Regions from separate parts of the Metabacillus sp. KJ11-3 genome, predicted to be linked through region 2. Evidence: riboswitches for the same ligand, from Rfam matches in the RefSeq annotation. Region 2 holds a riboswitch; each other region holds the start of a gene.

Region 1 (6,931 bases), 650 kb from region 2:
ATCATAAAAAGATAATGCAATAGTAAAGCAAGTAATATACCTGTTAATCCTCCAAAAAATACTTCAATTGGTTGATGACCAAGCAGTTCTTTTAATTTTTTTTGTTTATCCTGTTCAGCCTTTTTAGGCCAAACCTTTGCTTCTTCGACGAATTTATTGAAATCTAATACAAGCTGATTAAGTACAGTTGCTTGCTCACCAGCATGTCTTCTGACTCCGGTTGCATCAAACATGGTAATAATGGCGAATACAGCCGAAATAGCAAAGATGGAGGAATCCAAGCCATGATCAAGTGCAACACCTGTTGAAAGGGCAGTAACAGCAGCTGAATGCGAACTCGGCATTCCTCCTGTACTTGTGATTAAAGACCAATCCAATTTTTTTGAAACAATAAAGTAGATCGGAACTTTAATGAATTGTGCAAAGAAAATAGCCGCCAGAGAAGCGAGTAAGGGAAAATTATATAGTAATTCCAATGTTATGCTCCTTTCATTCTGCATTCTAACGAAGTATTCATCTATTTAAACAGAGTGATTGGAGTCATTTCACCTTGATCTAAAGCCCTAGATTCAACAGCATAAAACCTCTCTAAACTGTAAATAGATAACAGATAAAAGATAAAAGATTTTCTTCATTATAGCATATAACCATCCTGCATCTTCTACTCGTGAAAAGAATTTGTTCAGAAAACCTTTTTCACTTATTCATTTACACCTTATTATACTTTTTAAACTTTGTGCTTTAAAATGGAACTGTATACATATACGGAGGTGCAGAGATGATATTTAAAGTACATCATCAATTAGAGCAAATCAAAGATCAAGAAACACTTGTTATTGGACTATATCAAAAAACAAGCAAACTAACAGGTTTAGCTAGTGAGATCGATGAACAACTAAAAGGTGATCTATCTCAGTTATTAAAAGACGGAGACCTGCAAACAAAATACAAATCTATTACTAAGCTACATACCCTGGGGAAGCATTCTTTTAAACGTATTTACTTTGTTGGTTTGGGAAAAGAGGAGAACCTAACCTTTGATCGATTAAAGAGAGCTTTTGGAGAGTTATTTCAAACCCTTCAAAAGGCAAAACATCAAAGTATTGCAATTGCACTTGATTCTTTTCGCCATGAAGAAAATGACATAAATGATATTGCCCACGCGCTTTCAGAGGCTTCTGTCCTCGCGACATATAAAATTTTAGATTATAAGCTAAAATCTAATGAACCTGAAAAAAAGATTGAAACGGTTTATGTTTTTTCAGAAAATGGAAAGCTGGATGAAATAAAATCAAGTCTCGAGGTTGGGTATGCATTTGGAACAGGTACAAACAGTGCAAGAACACTAACAAATATGCCACCTAATCTGTTAACAGCGACAGAATTAGCCACGTATTCTGTAGAGCTTGCCAAGAGATATAATTTTGAGTATGAGATCCTTGAAAAGGAAGATATGGAGCGTCTTGGGATGGGGGCTCTGTTAGCTGTCAACAAAGGGTCAGAAGAGCCTCCAAAAATGATTGTGTTAAAGTATCAAGGAAAAGAAGAATGGAAAGATGTTATTGGACTTGTTGGAAAAGGAATTACCTATGATACAGGTGGTTATTCTATCAAACCTAAGGATGGAATTGTCGGCATGAAAACAGATATGGGTGGTGCCGCAGCAGTGCTTGGAGCCATGGAGATTATTGGTGAAACAAGGCCTGAACAAAATGTTGTAGCTGTTATTCCATCAACAGACAACATGATAAGTGGTGGAGCATTTAAGCCCGATGATGTCATTGTTTCTTTAAGCGGCAAAACGATTGAGGTACTAAATACGGATGCAGAAGGTCGTTTGGCACTAGCAGACGGCGTTACATATGCTAAATTCCATGGAGCGAATTACTTAGTAGATGTAGCCACTTTAACAGGAGGAGTCATCATTGCTTTAGGAACTGAAACGACTGGTGCCATGACAAATAATGAAGAGATATTTGAACAAGTTCTTCAAGCATCACATGAATGTGATGAGCCTGTATGGCGTTTGCCGATTTCGGAAAACGATAAAAAAAGAGTTCGAAATAGTAAAATGGCTGATCTGAATAATTCACCCGGTCGAGAAGGGCATGCGATTATGGCAGGAACCTTTATTGGTGAATTTGCTGAACATACACCATGGGTACATCTTGATATTGCGGGGACAGCAACAACGTCAAAAGAAAGCGAACTTGGCCCATCAGGTGCAACAGGTGTAATGGCAAGAACACTAGCAACATTTGTTGAGAGGTTTGAAGTTAGTCAATAACAGTATGTAAGTGTAGGGAATTTGGTGGCGAAAACGAGTGGCAGTTACTTACAAGATGTACCTGTCACTCGTGATATTTTTACACTTCTATTAATATTGAAATAACATGGATACTAATTGATATCCGGAACCGATTGTCCAAAATAAAATATAATCCCCTCTTTTAACAGTTCCCCTATTTATTGCTTCGTGTAATGCCAAAAACGGGCTGGAGGTTCCCGTATATCCGAAACGATCACCAACATAAACAATTTGTTTATCAAGTATGTCAAACTTCTCTTGTATTTTTAAAATATTGGCTAAAGAAAATTGAGAAAAGCAATAACAACTGATATCACTTGCTTGTAAATTATTACGGTCCAATAGTTTTTGGATCATATTATAAGTGGGAGGCAGGGCGATATTCCCATCAAAAGGAAGCCACTTGATATACTTTCCTTGTTCCTTGTTTTGTAGAACATTGGATAAGCCTTTTGCGGGATATAAAATTTTATCCTTATTAATCGAGTCTGTAAAATATATGGAGTCAATAAAACCTGTTTCAACATCCGTTTTTTCTAATATAACAGCTGCCGCTGCATCACCATAATTCGAAAATGTTATTTCATCTTCAGGGTCGCTAATGATAGAGTTATAATCTGACCCGACTATTAAGGCAGTTTTGATATCCTTACTTGTTAACATATACCTTGAAGTATAATCAACGGCGACAGTCATACCGGCGCAATTTGCATTTGAATCTAATAGAATGGTTTGTGAGCCAGCCCCAATTGCATCATGTAAATATGTAGCATTTGTAGGAAATGTGTATTCAGGAATTTGTGATGAGAACATAATTAAATCAATATCTTTTCCACTCATATTAGCTTTAGTAAGAACCCGTTTGGCTGCTTCAATTGCCATTGTTAAACTATTCTCATCAGGGTTATCAATGATATAACGTTTTTTTCGTCCCATATGATCAAGAAACCGCGTAATATCTTTTTCTCTCTGTTGAAAATGATTGATAAAATAGGTGTTATCAACAACTTTTGTTGGATGATAAATATCAACAGAATGTATTTTTACATATTGCAAAGTGTATTCCTCCTATATTTGTGAAATAAAAAAGAGGATGAGTCAAGGTATAGTACTTTGATTCATCCTAAAAAGTTATTAACCTTCCATTACTTCAGCATTGGTTAATCCTGTATTTCTTGCAAGGCGATTTAATTGAAGTTTTAACACAGGATTTTGTTTGATTTTGAAAATAACTTTTTTGAATCCTGATTCCTTATACATCTTGTAGGAATTTTCTAAGCTTGGAATCATTTCTTGTTTAAGAAGGTCCATATAGGAACAATCGATCTCAAGAGTGAAAACAGGAGCGTTAATTGCTGAAACCTCTTTCTGATAATCACTGACGAAGTTTTGCACATCTGTTGGAGTAAATGTACCGCCAATAAACATCTCCACAATTTTTGCACCATGATTTACTTTAATTTCATAATTACCTTTTGACATTGTATGTCTCCTCTCTTTTGTAGCGAGGATCTAAGGTGAACAACCAAGAAGGGAATAAAATTAGCATTTGCAACTTGGCAGCCATAGCGATTGCCTTAGACCCATAGTTTTGCGTCCTTATTTTTCAATAAGTTTGCCGTTGTTTGGCCAATGTTACACTTGACCAGTGTTTATATCGGACAAACTGGAAATGATTTTAATATAAAAAGTTAAAATTTTTAAGAAAAGGAAAATGAAAGGGCTTTTATATTCATCGGGGTGCCGAAGGCTTGCGTGTTTTAAAAAGGAGCTAGTATTTAATATCTTGATATACTAATTGACAGATTTCAAGCAAATATGATAAGTTTAATTCCGATGTTTTATTTCTCTACTATATTAGCAAACTAAAGGATTTCGGGGGTCTTGACGGTGAATGCAGTTTTAATAGCAGTAATTGTTATGCTAATTTTAAGTTTATTAAGAATAAATGTTGTTTTTGCTCTTGTGATTGGAGCTTTAATAGGTGGTCTAACAGGAGGTTTAGGGTTAGCCGCAACGATTGAGACGTTTACAAACGGTTTAGGTGGAAATGCAACTGTAGCACTAAGTTATGCCTTACTAGGAGCATTTGCTGTTGCATTAACGAAAACAGGATTACCAGATGCGATGGTTTCTAGTGTGATTAAAGTTGTTGGTCGTGAGGGAGAAGCGAGAAGAAAAACGTTATCTAAGGCACTTATTGTATTTCTAATCTTAATGATGGCGATTTTTTCTCAAAACCTGGTACCGGTACATATTGCCTTTATCCCGGTGCTTATTCCGCCCCTTTTGAAAGTTTTGAATCAGCTTGAAGTAGATCGACGATTAATTGCAGCAGTTATGACATTTGGATTAATTACGCCATATATGTTTTTACCTGTTGGGTTTGGGGCCATCTTTCACGGCATTATGCAAACGAATATGCAGGAGAGTGGATTAACTGTTTCCTTATCTTCTATTCCAACAGCAATGGCCATCCCGGCTATTGGCATGGTGTGTGGCCTGCTTATAGCGGTTTTCTTTACTTATCGCAAAAAAAGACAATATGAAACCCGTGAAATATCAGGTCAACAAGTGGCACAAGTGTACACGAAAAGAAGTATTACTATTGCCGTTTTCGCCATATTTGTATCACTTTCCGTTCAGCTCTTTTTATCCCAAAAGCTTGAGGTTGAAGGAATGATTTTTGGTGCGTTAGCCGGCTTAAGTATTTTATATATTGGTGGTGTACTAAAGCGTAATGAAGCAGATGCTATGATGACAAACGGAATGAAGATGATGGCGTTTATTGGCTTCGTTATGATTACAGCATCAGGATTTGCTAGTGTGTTAAAAGAAACTGGCCATGTTGAAAAGCTTGTAGAAGATGCTGCCGGGTTAATTGATGGAAATCAGGCACTTGGTGCATTGTTAATGTTAATTGTTGGTCTTCTTATCACAATGGGGATTGGCTCATCCTTTTCAACAATTCCTATTATCACGACTATTTTCGTTCCACTATGTCTGGAGTTAGGATTTAGCCCAATGGCAACAGTTGCGATAGTCGGAACAGCTGCAGCACTTGGAGATGCAGGCTCACCTGCATCTGACAGTACACTTGGTCCAACATCTGGTTTAGCTGCAGATGGGAATCATCATCATATTTGGGATACATGTGTACCGACCTTTGTTCACTATAATATTCCACTTATTATTTTCGGTTGGATCGCAGCTATAATTCTTTAGAAGAACATAAAGGAAAAAAACTTGGTTTTATTTTACCAAGTTTTTTTTCGAACAGATAAGAAAGTTTCAAACCTTGTACTTAGTGCAGGTGTCTAGCCCCAGCGACTAGCCCCTCTAGGGTCTAGTCAATTTGAAATTGAAGGCAAAGAACGCCTTCAATTCCAAATCGCCTTAAGCTTGTCGCTACTGATCGAGACGCTTGTGCTTTTCTTAATCATATGTAAATGTTCCACCAATTCTTCGTCATCCCATCCAAATATCGTTTCTATCAATTCGGGATGGTGCTCCAGTATCTCTCTCTCGAATGCCTCTCTATCTTTTATATCTAAGAAATATTTTTTTACAACTAATGTTTTCATATTCACACCTCTTTCATGTACTCTACTATTTTTATAACCAAAACTAGTAAACATTATACATATAACAGAGCAGAATAGTAAAAAATATGAATCTGATTTATTTCGACAAAGTCTTTTCTTGTTTACCCTAATTTATCCATTGTATGATGATACTAGACTATCTTTATCTTATGGAATCATTATTCTTTTGATAGATAAGCTATTGAGTAAGCTAACAAGTAAAATACTTCTATGGAGGGTGTTATAAGTGTCTTGGATAAAAAAGCATAAGTGGATAATAGCTAGTGTAGTAGTTGTTGCTGTTTGTTTCGGGTTTTTAGGGTATATTCTTTTTGATATGTTGAATCAAAAAACAACACCAACAACTGCCCAGAAGGTAGAAGACGTTGAAGAAAGCGCGAAAACTCCCGAGGAGGTTGTATCTGAAGAAGTAGTAATGAGTAATAACCCGTTCGGAAGTGAGCAGGCATCTTTATCTGAAGATGATATTCTTAATTATATGCACGGAATGTCTCATCAAAAGGTAATTGCAGATGAAAAGTGGTTACATTACGAAATGACAGATGAGCGAGTCTTGTTTCTATTCAATGTTGTAGAAAATGGTCAATATGAACATGAGGAAGTAATGATGGACATATTAACCCGCTGGAAGGAAGGCGATTTCTCACAAGCAGATGAAGATCACAATGCCATCTGGAGCATTCAAGGAGGAACAATCGGAAAAGCAACCGGTATCATGTCAGAAGAACAAGAGCAACAATACTTAGAAAGATATGATGAAAGTATTAAATAAATAAAAAATGCTTTGTATAGTGTGTTTTCTAAAGCCAGTTTTCATAAAGATTGTTGCATTTGAATAATATTGAACTTTATAGTGAAATGAAGCGGAAGAGACTCGACTCCTGCGGGAAGTAGAGGGAAGGCTGAGACCACCGCGGCGAATCTTGTGTCTGGAGTGCAATGGACATCCCGGTTTTTACGTTTGTCTGAATTAAAAAGATCAAAGTATGAAAAAAGGCTAACCCAAGGTCTAGAGTCC
Region 2 (6,931 bases):
GTTGGTGCTGTTCCCATCATATATGAAGTAACATATCCTTGCTTAGAAAACTCTCCTGTGTAATTGCCTGATGGTAGATTAACAGAATAATAACCAAATTTATCAGTTGTCACTTCAGCAACTACTTCACCTTCTGTCGTGCCTGTGCCCTCTCTAAATTTAATCGTCATTCCTTCAATACCAACATTCGCAATGTCAGTAATTCTCCCACTAAAACCAGTGCCAATTTCAACCGTAGAGCTAATCTCTTGTCCAGTAACCTTAGTAGAACTTTCTGAAGGTTTAACTTTAATAACCAATTCCTTATCAAGGTTTTCTGTTAATGGAACAGGAGTAAATGTAAAACGATTTCTATTTGAATTATACTCTAAATTTTGCAATTCATATGGCTGCCCATCTAATGTAGCTGTTACTTCAAAATCAGCTAAAGATAGTCCGGCTATATACTCATCATATTCTACACTAATGCTTGATTGATCAGCATGTACATTAGTCATCAAAACAGAATCTATATCAGAGTAGCTATCAGTTACCTCATCTTCTCCAACTCGAACAGAAGTTCCATTATCTAAAACTAGATTTTGCGGTCTTTGTGAAATAGTAGAACCATCAGCATTTATTCGAGCTGTATCGATTCTTCCAGCCCCCAGCACACTAGCTGCAGCATTTAGAATTAATGTGCGAATGTCTGTTTGTTGATCTAAATTTATACGAACATTCATAGCTCTAGAATTAATCGTTTCAAATGAGCCAATCAATTCTACACTTAAATCTTCTGTAGCTGATTGAACACTTTCACCAACTGTAATATTGGTGAATCCATCTGCATTATTATCTAGGTTTTCTTCTTCAATCTTCACATATGATTCCAGTTGAACTTCATATACTTGTGTCGAGCCACTAGCAACGATACGGATTGCTCCATTATTTTTATTCACAATTACAGTGGCTAAAACTGAATCAGTGAAATGGATACTGTTGCTTCCGCCACCTTTAACTGTAGTAGTACCTTCAACAGTAACTCCTTGAAGTGTTACGTCTCCTTCCCCTACTTCCTCAGCAATTAACAAGTTCCCTTTAATAATCATGTTTTTTAGAGTCACGTTTTGGCTTTTTACAACTAAATCTCCTTCAACTACAAGAGGATCTCCAGTTTCTTGTCCATATGTACCTTCGGCTGTGATTGTTGATGGAATCTCTGTACCTGGAGTAGCAGGTGTTTCTGTGTCACCACCAGTACCTGGATTTGCAGGCGTTTCTGTGTCACCTCCAGTGCCTGGTGTTGTCGGTGTTTCACTTCCTGTATCAGGGTTTACTGGCGGTTCTTCTGGTACTTTTTTTATAATTTCATCCTTAGAATGAACTAAACTGGACTCAATTTGAGGTAGACTTGGGTATTTACCAGGGTGTAGTTTATTTCCCGCTTCTTTTATATCTACTGATCTTTTTTCCAGACGTTCTAACACAGCAAGTTGTTCTTCAACTTCACTAAATTTATCATTACTTACAAGTACTTCAATTTCTTTTAATAAGTTATAACGAGATACCTCATATATAATGGTTTCTCTTACAATTTTTGCAGGCGTTATAACTAACTCATTTGCAATTTTCCGGTTATCACTGCCATACATTTTCCCAATAGCTCTCTCTGTTTTTCTTATTTCAGCAGATAGCTTGTTATATTTATTGACAGTCTCATCATTCATCATTTGTTTTTCAATATCTTTCTTTAATTCTGCTTGTAATTCTTCTAAACTACCTCTTAATTTTGTTAAGTCTATAACTCTAGCAACACGTAATCTAATTTCTTCAGCTGACTTTAACTTTGCTTCTAACTTATTTTTATTAGATACCTGAGATGACGAAAGAATAGATTGGGCCTTTTGAATTGATTCTTTTGCTTGATTGTATTTTGTCATATTTTCTTTAGACAAAGCAAAATCATTATCTTGAGATATAACATAGAGAGATTTTAGAGAATTCGCTAATTTAAATGCACTATTAACTGCTTCCTCCACATTTGCTTGTGAAGCAGCCTGAGCAGGTGTTACCGCAACTACGGCACTAGCAGCCATCATTAAGGATGTCGTTTGTACTATACGCTTCTTTTTCTTATTATTTTTCAAGATTCTCTACCTCTTCCAATTTATTTAATAGCAAAAATATTCTAGTACAAATTACACAAAATGTAAACTTCGGAATTTTTATGAAAATTTTATATCAATATTTTAATATACTTAATTCATTGGGAAATATCTATTTAAAGAACTTTTTTATAGGTAATTTATTATCTCAACATATCATTTGTTCCAAAAAAGAAAATATTACCAATAAAACTAAATACCTACTTGGTATGAGTCCAAATTACCTATTACAATTAAATTATTCTATCTTCCGTCTTTTAGAAAAAGCTTTATAACATTAAAAAAACCCAGCTATTATGCTGGGCTCTTTTAGTGACATGCACTCCATCTATCTACTTATAATAATCCAAAACTCCAAGTAATATAGCTTCTGCTGCATTATCTCGGAATTGGCTTGTCTTTAACTTTGCCGCTTCAGCTTCATTCGAGATAAAACCAAGCTCAGCTAGTACGCTCGGCATCGTCGTATATTTAATAACGTAGAATCCAGCATCTTTCACTCCACGGTTTTTCGTTCCAAGCTTTTCAATTAGTCTCTTTTGGATTTTCTCAGCTAACCTTTCACTATTGGCACTTTGGTACTTATCATTCCAATACGTTTCTGTACCACTGGCTGATCCGCTAGTTGCTGCATTAACATGCAAGCTTATGAATATATCCGCCTTAGCATTATTTGCTAGTGTTGCTCGTTCTTGCAGTTCCAAAAATGTATCATTATTTCTTGTCATGATAACCTTCGCACCTTCGGCTTCAAGCAATGTTTGAACCTTTAATCCAACATCAAGTACAATATCCTTTTCTTTCAGACCAAAACCTATCGCACCTGAATCTTTACCACCGTGACCGGGGTCAATTGCAATGACTTTCCCTGCTAATAAAGAACTACCACCTTGTTCTGTCGATCCTAGAATCAAATAATTTTTGTGAACATAACAATCTTTATTATTGATCTTAGTTTTTGCCCAATCTCCCACAATTTCATAAACCGTTATAACGTCACCATTATTCAGTTTACCTACAATATCTGAATTCACCGTCGGTTCTGAACGAACATTTAAAGAACTGGCTGTTACAACAGCTTGAATCGGAGAAGTACTAGTGCCTCCCGAGCCTTTTGCTGTATCATAATTTTTTTTGTAGGTTGTTTCCATTTTAACCAACGTTTGATTAATTGAACTCGGTAAACTAGCATAACCACCAGTTTGTTTAATCTCAATGGCACGTTTTTTCAGTCTGCTTAAAACACCAAAATTCGTATTTGCTTCTGTCAACTGTTTTTTTTGAATTTGTGAATTAATTGTATTTAGTAATCGATAATGTGAAACCTCATAAATGACACGTTCTTTTGCGATCTTGGAAGGAGTTATGTAGTAATCCAATAATACTCTGCGAGTAGCAGGACCATAAACCTTACCAATTGTCTCTTCTACTTTTCTGATCTTAGTTGAATACCTGTCATACAAGCTATCGACCTGACTAATGCTGCCTTTCTTAATTGCTGCCTCAAACTCTGTTAAATACTGGCGGAGAATAGCACCATGTTTCGCGCTGTCAATAAAATACGCAGCACGAAGACGTAATTCCTTTGCCTTATTAAGTCTTTCTTGTAAGTTACTTTTTCTTGAATCACTCAAAGAGTTAATCGATTGTTGAGCCTTATCGATCGATGCTTTTGTTTGATTATATTGCTTTGAGAATGTTGAAGAAACACCAATACCCTTTGAAGACTTAATAAGGTAATACGGCTCAAGACTTTCCGCTTCTTTTACTGCCTCGTTTACTTGCTTCTCTACTTGTTGATAAGTTGCTGCTGCCGATACGTTTGATGGTGTAAAACAGCAAAGTGCAATGAACAAGATTGAAAGATATGTAGCGAGACTGATTAACTTATTCTTCATCAATAATGCTCCTAGTTTTTTATTTTAGTAAAATCTTCCTTAATACATTCTACTAAAAAACCAGCACTTTGTAATATGTATTTACAACAAAACACAAAGTCTTTTTACCTATTTTTCATCCATTTTCAAATTATTTTCCAAATATTATTTTATTTTTCCAGTAAAGTAGTATAATAGTCTCATGCAACTTCCAACAAAATACTATGCAAAAGGCAAACCTATTGAAAACTAGGGACGCAAAGCCGTGAGTCTAAGGTAGAAATATCTGCTACGATCGTCAGGTTACCATAGAAAGGATGCACTATGGCTAAATTCTGTCATAGTGTTTTTTTATCTATAAAAGGGGGATCGATAAGGTCTTAACAAGATTAACTTTTTCTTTACATCATAGAATACAGGAGGTACTTATTTTTGAAAATCAAATTATTAAAAAGTTTAGCACTTCTATCTATTTTATTTTTTATTAGCTTTATACAATTTGGTATGCAAGCTGAAGCGGCAGAGGCTAATCTGCCTTTTAATGTAGAAACAACCGGAACGTTAACCGAACAAACCAAGAAAAACACGTATACAATGAATGTCAAAGAAGCTGGGCGAATTTCTTTTGACATGATTTCTTATGTTGATTCAAGAGCATATATTAGATTATATGATTCACAAAACAACGAAATATTTGACCATTATATTGACGGGAGCTCTTCTACTCCTGGGAAGTATTCCCATTGGGAAGATGTAGAACCTGGCTTATACTACGTAGAAGTCTATAATGCTAGTTCATATACAAAGCACGTAGGATCATACAAAATCAAGACAGGCTTTAAATCGGCAGGAATGAATGAGATTGAACCAAACAACGGAACAGTCGAAGCACAAACCCTAGCTTTTAACCAGTCTATTAATGGATTCTTATCATGGAATAATAAAGTTGATTTCTACAAGATTACTGTCCCTAATTCTGGTCAAGTTACCTTTGATCTGTCTTCTTATGTGGATACTAGAGCATATATTTCACTTATTGATAACAATAATGAAGAAATATTTAACTATTACATGGATGGAAGCTCAATAAATCCAGCAAAATTTATCCATTCAGAAGACCTGAATAAAGGCACATATTTTGTAAAGATATACAATGCTAGTTCATATACTCGTCATACTGGAACTTATAAATTTAAAACAAGCTTCACTTCAGCTGGTAGTACCGAATCAGAACCAAATAATGGAATTATCGAAGCTGAATCAATCGCATATAATAAAACAAAAACAGGTTTTCTTACATGGAATGATAAAGTCGATGTGTATAAACTTAACGTAAGTGTACCTGGTAAAGTAGGAATTGATTTATCCACCTATGTCGATTCTAGAGTTTATATTGAATTACTAAATAATAATAATGTTTCACTTTTTGATAACTATGTTGATGGAAGCTCTATTACTCCAGGTAAGTATAAAAACTCGATTGAATTGGAAACAGGCATTTATTATTTAAGAGTGTATAATGCTAGTTCATACACTAAAAATACAGGTAAATACCAACTAACTGTCACACCGCCACCAAATAAACACATCGGACGAGTATTAATTCGCAGTAAAGAACAATATTTATACAGCCCGACTGGAGCTAAGTCCCGCAAGCTAAGACAAAATGAAGGACTTCGCATTTATAAAGTCCTAAATGACCGCTACGATGTTGGCGGAGGCTACTATGTGAAGAAAACAAAAGTAAATTTATTTTATACGGGTCATGTCTGGAGTAAAAGATATGATATGAAAGTTTATAAGCCTGATGGTTCATTCTTTAAATATTTTGATCCGAAAGAACCTGTTCGAGTTTATGGCTACAGCAATGGACGATATGATGTAGGTAATGGATATTTTGTTAAAGTAAATGATGATGTACAATTTGATCGTTAATAACCACAAAAAGCTCTGTAGAGTATTTTCTCTATAGAGTTTTTTCTTCGGTTAATGACAGACATCAATCCTATTCCATCTTCTACAAGTTGAATCTCTACTAAAACAATTGGTAGGATATAGTGATAATACTCTGAACGAAAGGAAGTACTTTGTTGAAACAGCTTAGAAATTTCATCACTGTAACAGCTTTAATCATTATTATTTCTTTAACTCAAAAAGCAAATGCTGAAATGCCAAGAGGGTATTCTGCTGCCGAACGGGAGGGACAAAAGTTACATCAAGAGCTTCAAACTTACAATAAGGTAATCACTAGCGGAGACCTTCATAAATTAAATAATCTTTATAATCAATTTACCACGCAGTTGAAAGCAACTGAGTTGAAAATAGGTCAAGTATCCGGATCTTCTAATCGAACTCACTTGAATAATAAATATGTTCGTCCTGCAAAGATTGCTGTAGAGAGAACAATTTATGAGGTATCTCAAGTACGTCTTCTGCACTCTATTGAACGTTCAATTAATCAAAAACAATTAGAGAAAGCAGAAAACGATACGGCCAAGTTAGGTAGATTAATAAAACGTGCTGAGGAAATTAAAAATATCGGTGGTTATCAAGGTTTACCTAAGACTGTAAACCAATATTTAAGAGAAAACGAAGCCCTTGTACAGGGAAAACTGCTTACCGAACGAATCGCTGAGTATAATGACAATATTTCAACATCAAATTTGAAACAACTTAACATTTTATATGATAACTTTACAAAACAAATTAAAATAACAGAACAAAAAATCGGACAAGTATCGGGTTCACGAAATCGGACCAACCTAAATAATACCTATATTAGACCAGCTAAAGTTGCTAAGGAAAGAACAATTTTTGAAGTTTCACAGCTTAGATTGCTCTCTTCAATTGAAACCGATATTCAAACAACAACCAAAACATTCACAAGTGATTTTGCTGCCCTCGATCGAT
Region 3 (6,931 bases), 140 kb from region 2:
CGATCCTTTGATGATGTTTCTGGTGCCTTTTGTTTAGATAAAGAGTGAATACTTACCTTTGCATAAAGACTGTTATCCGGAATTGATGGAAGGTTCTTTTTCTCTTTACCATTAGGCTTCTCTGTTACATCTTCAGGTGCTTTCAGGAGTTTAACAGTTTGATTATCATCTGGTACATCAAGGATTTTAGAATATGCCTTTTTGATATTCTTTTCTTCACTAACAGACTGTGCAGTTTTTTTTGAGCTTTGTAAAACATTCACTGAAGCTTCCTTTGACGTCTCCTTCTGCTTTTCATTCGTTCGTGTTTTTCCCTTATTTTGATCAGAGACAGACCTATTAACTGTTTGCTTCGTTTCTTTTTCAGTAGTATGTATATCTTTCAAAACTTTTTTACTATTTTGCTTACCTTCTTCGACTATTTGCTCCGCCTTTTCATTTGCTTTTTCTGGCAGTGGCAACTGATCCTTTTGTTTAGCTTTTTCACTGGCCTGAGCAGGAATGACTTTGATTTTCTCAACCACTTTCTTTGCAGGTTGTTTCGGCTCAGACTTCTCCGAATTTCCCTGTGAAGAAACTTTCGGTATAGGCTTTAAATCTTTCGCCGTTTCAACGATTTCTTTTGTTTTACTAGCCTTCTGTGTTTGATCAGGCTTTTCAGCAAAAGCTTCGCAAGGAAAAAACAGCCCTGCACAAACAATAGAACCCAATAAAAGTAAGCTCCTTATTTTCATCATTTCACCACCTTTCGTCGGAAAGAAATGAATACACTCATACTATTTCAACAAAATTCAGCATTTTTTGTCCGTTTGAATGTCTATTTGCAACAAAACGAGCCTTTTCTCCTAAAACGGGTCAGGGGGACAGGTCCGTTGTCCCTGTCCCCTACTCTATCATTGTGCATATGCATGTTTAACTTCAAAATTATGATCGTTCTCTAAGCAAGTGGGTCAAGGAACCTGTCCCTCTGTCCCATGATCGAGTAGAGGGAAGACCCCTCTGCTTTAGTCTTTTGTTTGAGATTGCTCTTTGAACAACTTTCGATAAACCGATGTATCGATAACCTCTTCGACAGAAGGTTAATCCCTTCGCCTCTCCCTCAGGGATTCCTAATTGGATAAGCGATTTGATTCGTTTCTTCGATACCTTCCATTGCTTCCATATGATGACTCTAATTCTGGAGCGAAGCTTCTTATCTATCTCAGTCTTTGCTTTTTTCATATTCGAGATTCTAAAGTAGTTAACCCACCCAAGTATGACTTGTTTTAGTTTTAAGGTTCGGTAGTCTAGCGAAACACTCCAATTTCGCTTTGTTAATTTTCGAAGCTTCCTTTGAAATTTTTGTATTGACGTTGAATGGGGTTTTACTTGGTATTTCTCATTCTTAAAATCGTAATAATATCCAAATCCTAAGAATTTCAAATCTTTTGGACGGGAGATTTTACTCTTTTCTCCGTTGACTATTAACCCTAATTTATTTTCTATAAATCTCACAATTGATTCCATCACTCTATTCGCTGCTTTCTCACTCTTCACGAAGATTAGGGCATCCTCAGCGTATCTCACGAATTGGAGTCCTCTACTTTCTAGCTCCTTATCAAGTTCGTTCAACATAATATTACTAAGCAGTGGGCTTAGGTTTCCTCCTTGCGGAGTTCCAACTGGTGTTTCTACATATTTTCCATTCACCATAACTCCACTGACAAGATATTTCCTTATTAGGGAAATGACATCTCCATCATCTATTGTATTAGAGATGATCCGCATGAGTTTATCGTGATGAACTGTATCGAAAAATCTTTCAAGGTCAATATCCACAATCCAATCGTATCCATCATTTAGAAATTCCAAACTTTTAATAATTGCCATCTCACAACTTCTTTTTGGTCTAAAGCCATAACTGAATTCACTGAATTGCTTTTCAAATATTGGACTGAGAACTTGATGAATGGCTTGTTGAACTACCCTATCCACTACTGTTGGCATTCCCAATTTGCGCATCTTACCATTTTCTTTTGGGATCTCCACTCTTAAGGCAACTTGTGGTTGGTACTTTCTTGTTCTGATGCGCTGACGTAGCTCATCCTTGTTCTCTCTCAGATATTGTTTCAGTTCATTGACCGTTATTCCATCGACCCCACTAGCACCTTTGTTTTTATATACACGCAAGTAGGCTTCATTCATATTTTGATTACTTAGAATTTGTTCTAAAAGTTCCACACTCGTTTCTCCTTTCCTCTCACGTAGTAAGTGATAGCTCCATTTTGGTTATCCTTTGAGGTACGCTCATACTTTCACCATTAACACATTCGGAGTATGTCACTTACGCATTCGTGGTGTTGAAACACTATAAATTGTTCAGCCCTTCATGAAATTACTTCACTACTATGGCTTCTGCTGACTTCTTGCGGCTAACCTTTTTCGACTGTACCCTTTGTACATCCGCAAGATCTCCCAGGGTAAGACAACCATCTTTCCTCTTTTACTCGCCTGATCTACTTTACAAAGTTACGCACATCTTTTGGACTTTAACTTGTTTGGGAGTCTTATCCCTTTGTAAAGCCTTAGTATCAGATTTCTGTTCGTCGAGCCAAGATTTTATTCCACGCTTCCTCCAGCCCTTATCTCACGATAAGTACCTTGCGCTTCCTTAGTGGTTGGTCGATGTGTACCCCTCAGTGGACTTTCACCACCTAGATAGTTGCCATGCCTGGCACACCAAAAATAAGGGAACAGCAAGTACTGTTCCCTTGTTTAACCTTATTCTTTTTCAGATTGTTTTTTTGCTTCTTCTTGTTGTTTTTCCCTAGCTTTTTTTGCTGCTTCACTTGCTTTCTCTTCTTGCTTCTTTATTTCTTCAGCGCGCTTTTGTGCTTCTTCTCGTTGTTTTTCTTCAGCTTTTTTTGCTGCTTCCTGTGCTTTCTCTTCTTGCTTCTTTATTTCTTCTGCACGTTTTTGTGCTTCTTCTCGTTGTTTTTCTTCAGCTTTTTTTGCTGCTTCCTTCGCTTTCTCTTCTTGCTTCTTTATTTCTTCTGCACGTTTTTTCACTGCTTCTTGTTGTTTTTCTTCATCTTCTTTTGCTGCTGCGTTCTTTGCTTTCTCTTCCTGTTTCTTTATTTCTTCAGCCTTTTCTTCTTTATCTACACTATTAGATTTATTTTCTGTGCTCTTGACACTTGTTTTTTCATGAGATTCCTCTAAAACTTCATCGGCCTCTTCATTAAGTTCTTCAACAACTTCAGCTTGTTCTTCTGCTAACTCTTCATTATTTTCAGCAAGCTCTTTTTGATATTCTTCTTCATCAATTTCACCTGATGCTAATTTTGCCTCTAATTCTGTACGTTTTTGATTAGCCTTTTGCTGCTTTTCTTCTAACTTAGCTAACTTTCTATTTATTTTCTCTTCAAATTTCTTCTGTGCATGAATAATATTTTTTTGAAGAGCTTCTTTCGCTTTTGGATTTTCTACTTTTTCTAATGCTGTTTGTAGAGCAAGCAGATTAGCCGCAAATTTGGACTCAAGTTCAGCACGTATTGGGTCAACTGGGGCTTTTTCTCCTGAAGGGTCACCTTCAACAGCTTCTGTTTGTTCATTATTAGTAGCTGGTGTTTCATCAGATACTGGCAGCTCAAATTTTTCTAATGCCAATTCTTGTTGTTCAATTGCTTTTTGAAGCATTTCATTAGCTAGCTCTTCCTCACCTTGAGCTAGTAATAATTCTGCCTCTTTGATGCGTTCTTCAACATATGTTGCTAGTAATTCGGCTTCTTTTACTTCATCAAACGTGAAAGCCAATTGTACATTTTCCTTTAATTTTTTTACAAAATAAAAGAAATCACCTGGTAAAAGTGTTGATTCTACAATCGTTGAATGATCATTCGTATCCTCTACATTTGACTTTTCTGTTTCAGTTTCTGCCGAATCTACTTCATCTTCAGTAGCGGTTTCTAATTCTTCATCCACCTGATTTGATGGCTCAACTGTTGAATCTGTTATTGTTTCAACTGTTTGCTCTTCTTGAACAGCTTCTTCTGCAGAAACTGGTTCTCTCTCATGATTATCCGCTAATGCCTGTCCAGTTCCAAAAGAAAACATAAATACTGCTGCAATCATACTTGTAGCTAGAACATTTCGAATTCCTGCAAAATTTTTCTCCATAAAAAAATTCCTCCAACATAAGTTTATATTCGGAAGAATCTCGAATGAACTCTATTAACTTAAGTTTATTCTCCATTCTTCATTTGGTAGTCCAGCCATCCTAGTAAATTCTTACCGTAGATCTGTGACTTTGCGTATCTACCTTTCGATAGAGTTGCCTTTTTCAAATGAGGAACGAAATTCCTTTATTATTTCCGTTCATCATTATCTAAATATAAATATACTAGAAAAGAAAACAAATAAACATACACCTTTTCTTGGAAACTTGGTGGGATACCATTGAAAACTTAAAATTGACACTGTGAAAGGAACCCGTCAACTTGGACCAGTGGCTTCCTTACTCACTATGATTTCACCCTTTAAAACTTTATGTTTTACGTTGCAATTCAGGGTACTTCTTTGCCCAGTACTTTGTTCGAAAAATATGGAGTCCAATTGCAGGCATAATATTAAAGACAAAAATAACAAAGTTAACAACTATCCAATCTTCCGTCGTTTTATTTGGATTCCCTCCTAATAAAACAAACCCAGTTAATAAACCAGATGCAAATAATACACAACTTCCAATAATAAATGCTGCATTTATACTCTTAAGTAATCTTATTTTTGATTGCTTCATAGAAACTCCTATTCTTCATTTTCTGCATAAATTAATTTTCCCCTTATAAAAAACATAATTGTATGAGCAGCATGTAATACTGCCAGGTAGACCGTATGTTTCATGAAAAAATCAAGGTCAATCGGATTTGCATTTACCAGATTCTTTGATTAAAAAGCATAAACTCTGATCTTATCAAAGAGTTCAGGATTTGCGTTTTTCCTAACTCTCTATTATCGCTATTAGATTATAACTATAATTTAATTGCTTTGTCATACTTTTTAATCTGTTTGTAAAAGGTGAATAACATTCCTTCTGTATGATTGATATACCTTTTAAACATCCTAGGAGCAACCACACATGAAAAAATTAAAATCAATCCTTTGTTTTTTTACGTAGATACCATAAATACGATTATTACACTTAATAGATTGTGGAAAGAAAAAATAAATCATATAAAACCCCCGGTTTTATCGACCGGGGGTTTTACATTCTCACTGCCTCTTCCTGCCTTAAATTTCTGAGTACAGTTGGTGGGTCAAGGTACCTGTCCCTCCGTCCCATCTTAATAAAACCTTTAAATGACATTAACTAAATTTACAATTTCATCCTGTATGATAAGAAGTGTATAGTAAATTAGACATGGTAAAGGAGATAGAGATATGGATGTAAAGGATATTCTTTCTAGTAGGGTTATCCACTTTGCTAGTATGTTTAATGAAGAGGTTGAGTTGGGAGTAATACAGTATCCTGATCATTATTATGTGTACGCGTCGATTTGTAATGATCGTGGGGAGTTTTTGGGAAGAGGAATAGACAAAGTTGAGAGGGATGCTGCTCGTCAGGCGCTTAAGAAGCTTTATATTGACGCATATGATAGTTTTAAGTGAAGAAACCAAGGGGAAATTTCCCCTTGGTTTCTTCGTTCGAGCATACTACCTATTATCCTTTACTACTACTTATAAAGAATATTGCTTCTCAAAGTAATTCTGATATTCACCACGTAAAATCTGCTCCCACCACTCCTGGTTATCCAAGTACCATTGGATGGTTTGAGCAATTCCAGTTTCAAAGTTATACGTTGGTTTCCAACCTAACTTCTCTAGCTTAGTAGGGTCAATCGCGTATCGCTTATCATGACCTAATCGATCTTTTACAAATTCAATTAAGTCTTCTGATTTTCCTAATGTTTTAATAATGGTTTTCACAACTTCTAAATTTGTCCGTTCATTGTGTCCACCCACATTATATACTTCTCCATTTTCACCTTCGTGTAAGACTAGATCAATGGCAGAACAATGATCTAATACATGTAACCAATCACGAATATTCTTTCCGTCATCATACACAGGTGCTTTTTGTTCATTTAACACACGTGAGATGGTTAAAGGAATTAGTTTCTCCGGGAATTGATATGGTCCATAGTTATTGGAGCAACGAGTAATATTAACAGGTAATCCAAATGTTTCGTGATAAGCACGAACTAAAAAGTCTGAAGATGCTTTACTTGCACTGTATGGGCTATTTGGCTGAAGTGCAGTTTCTTCCGTGAAGAAAGTTGTTGGATCAAAGTCCAGCTCTCCATATACTTCATCAGTTGAAACATGTACAAACTTTTTCACATTAATGTTTTTGCTAGCATCCAGTAATACTTGGGTACCAAGAACATTCGTACGAACAAACACTTCTGGATCTGTTATCGATCGATCAACATGGCTTTCTGCAGCAAAATGAACAACGTAATCAAACTTTTCTTTCTCAAAGAGATTAAGAATTGCTTCACGGTCTGCAATGTCTGCTTTTATAAAGTAATAATTATCTTTGTTTTGGATATCTTTATGTTTTGTCAGATCTCCCGCATATGTTAGTAAATCTAAGTTATAAATATCATAATGAGGATATTTATTTACCATATAATTAACGAAGTTTCCGCCGATGAAGCCTGCTCCGCCGGTTACAAGAACTTTTTGTTTAGCCAATATTACACCTCTTTCCTAGCTATTACTTTAGCTGAATAAAGAGAGTTACCCCATTAATATTTCGTACCCACACCTTTTTGTCTACCTTTTTCGGTTCTAGCATTTCATCAATATGTATAAGATCAGAGCCGAGTAATGCTGTTAATTGGGTAAGATCGATTAGTTGATGTACTTTTTTCTCATCATGTTGAAAGAT

What was found. Region 2 has a riboswitch for cyclic di-GMP ahead of AC0L8O_RS24705 (hypothetical protein). Riboswitches for the same ligand answer to the same signal wherever they lie in the genome.
Region 1: linked by a shared signal. The riboswitch ahead of AC0L8O_RS02535 (hypothetical protein) and the one ahead of AC0L8O_RS24705 (hypothetical protein) in region 2 are both predicted to bind cyclic di-GMP.
Region 3: linked by a shared signal. The riboswitch ahead of AC0L8O_RS24175 (DUF5667 domain-containing protein) and the one ahead of AC0L8O_RS24705 (hypothetical protein) in region 2 are both predicted to bind cyclic di-GMP.

The regions. Positions count from the first base shown of each region.
Region 1 covers NZ_CM147865.1:478,847-485,777, forward strand. The annotation lists gene AC0L8O_RS02520 (divergent PAP2 family protein) at 1-476, opposite strand, end outside; gene AC0L8O_RS02525 (leucyl aminopeptidase) at 782-2,287, shown strand; gene AC0L8O_RS02530 (ketoacyl-ACP synthase III) at 2,378-3,364, opposite strand; gene AC0L8O_RS02535 (hypothetical protein) at 3,443-3,790, opposite strand; cyclic di-GMP riboswitch class I at 3,856-3,938, opposite strand; gene AC0L8O_RS02540 (Na+/H+ antiporter family protein) at 4,199-5,533, shown strand; gene AC0L8O_RS02545 (hypothetical protein) at 5,689-5,892, opposite strand; gene AC0L8O_RS02550 (DUF6241 domain-containing protein) at 6,140-6,685, shown strand.
Region 2 covers NZ_CM147865.1:5,001,734-5,008,664, reverse strand. The annotation lists gene AC0L8O_RS24715 (hypothetical protein) at 1-2,126, opposite strand, end outside; gene AC0L8O_RS24710 (N-acetylmuramoyl-L-alanine amidase) at 2,477-4,042, opposite strand; cyclic di-GMP riboswitch class I at 4,244-4,332, shown strand; gene AC0L8O_RS24705 (hypothetical protein) at 4,454-5,956, shown strand; gene AC0L8O_RS24700 (hypothetical protein) at 6,112-6,931, shown strand, end outside.
Region 3 covers NZ_CM147865.1:4,863,667-4,870,597, reverse strand. The annotation lists gene AC0L8O_RS24185 (hypothetical protein) at 1-737, opposite strand, end outside; gene ltrA (group II intron reverse transcriptase/maturase) at 925-2,220, opposite strand; gene AC0L8O_RS24175 (DUF5667 domain-containing protein) at 2,761-4,158, opposite strand; cyclic di-GMP riboswitch class I at 4,241-4,327, opposite strand; gene AC0L8O_RS24170 (hypothetical protein) at 4,526-4,777, opposite strand; gene AC0L8O_RS24165 (hypothetical protein) at 5,419-5,646, shown strand; gene rfbB (dTDP-glucose 4,6-dehydratase) at 5,716-6,735, opposite strand; gene AC0L8O_RS24155 (hypothetical protein) at 6,758-6,931, opposite strand, start outside.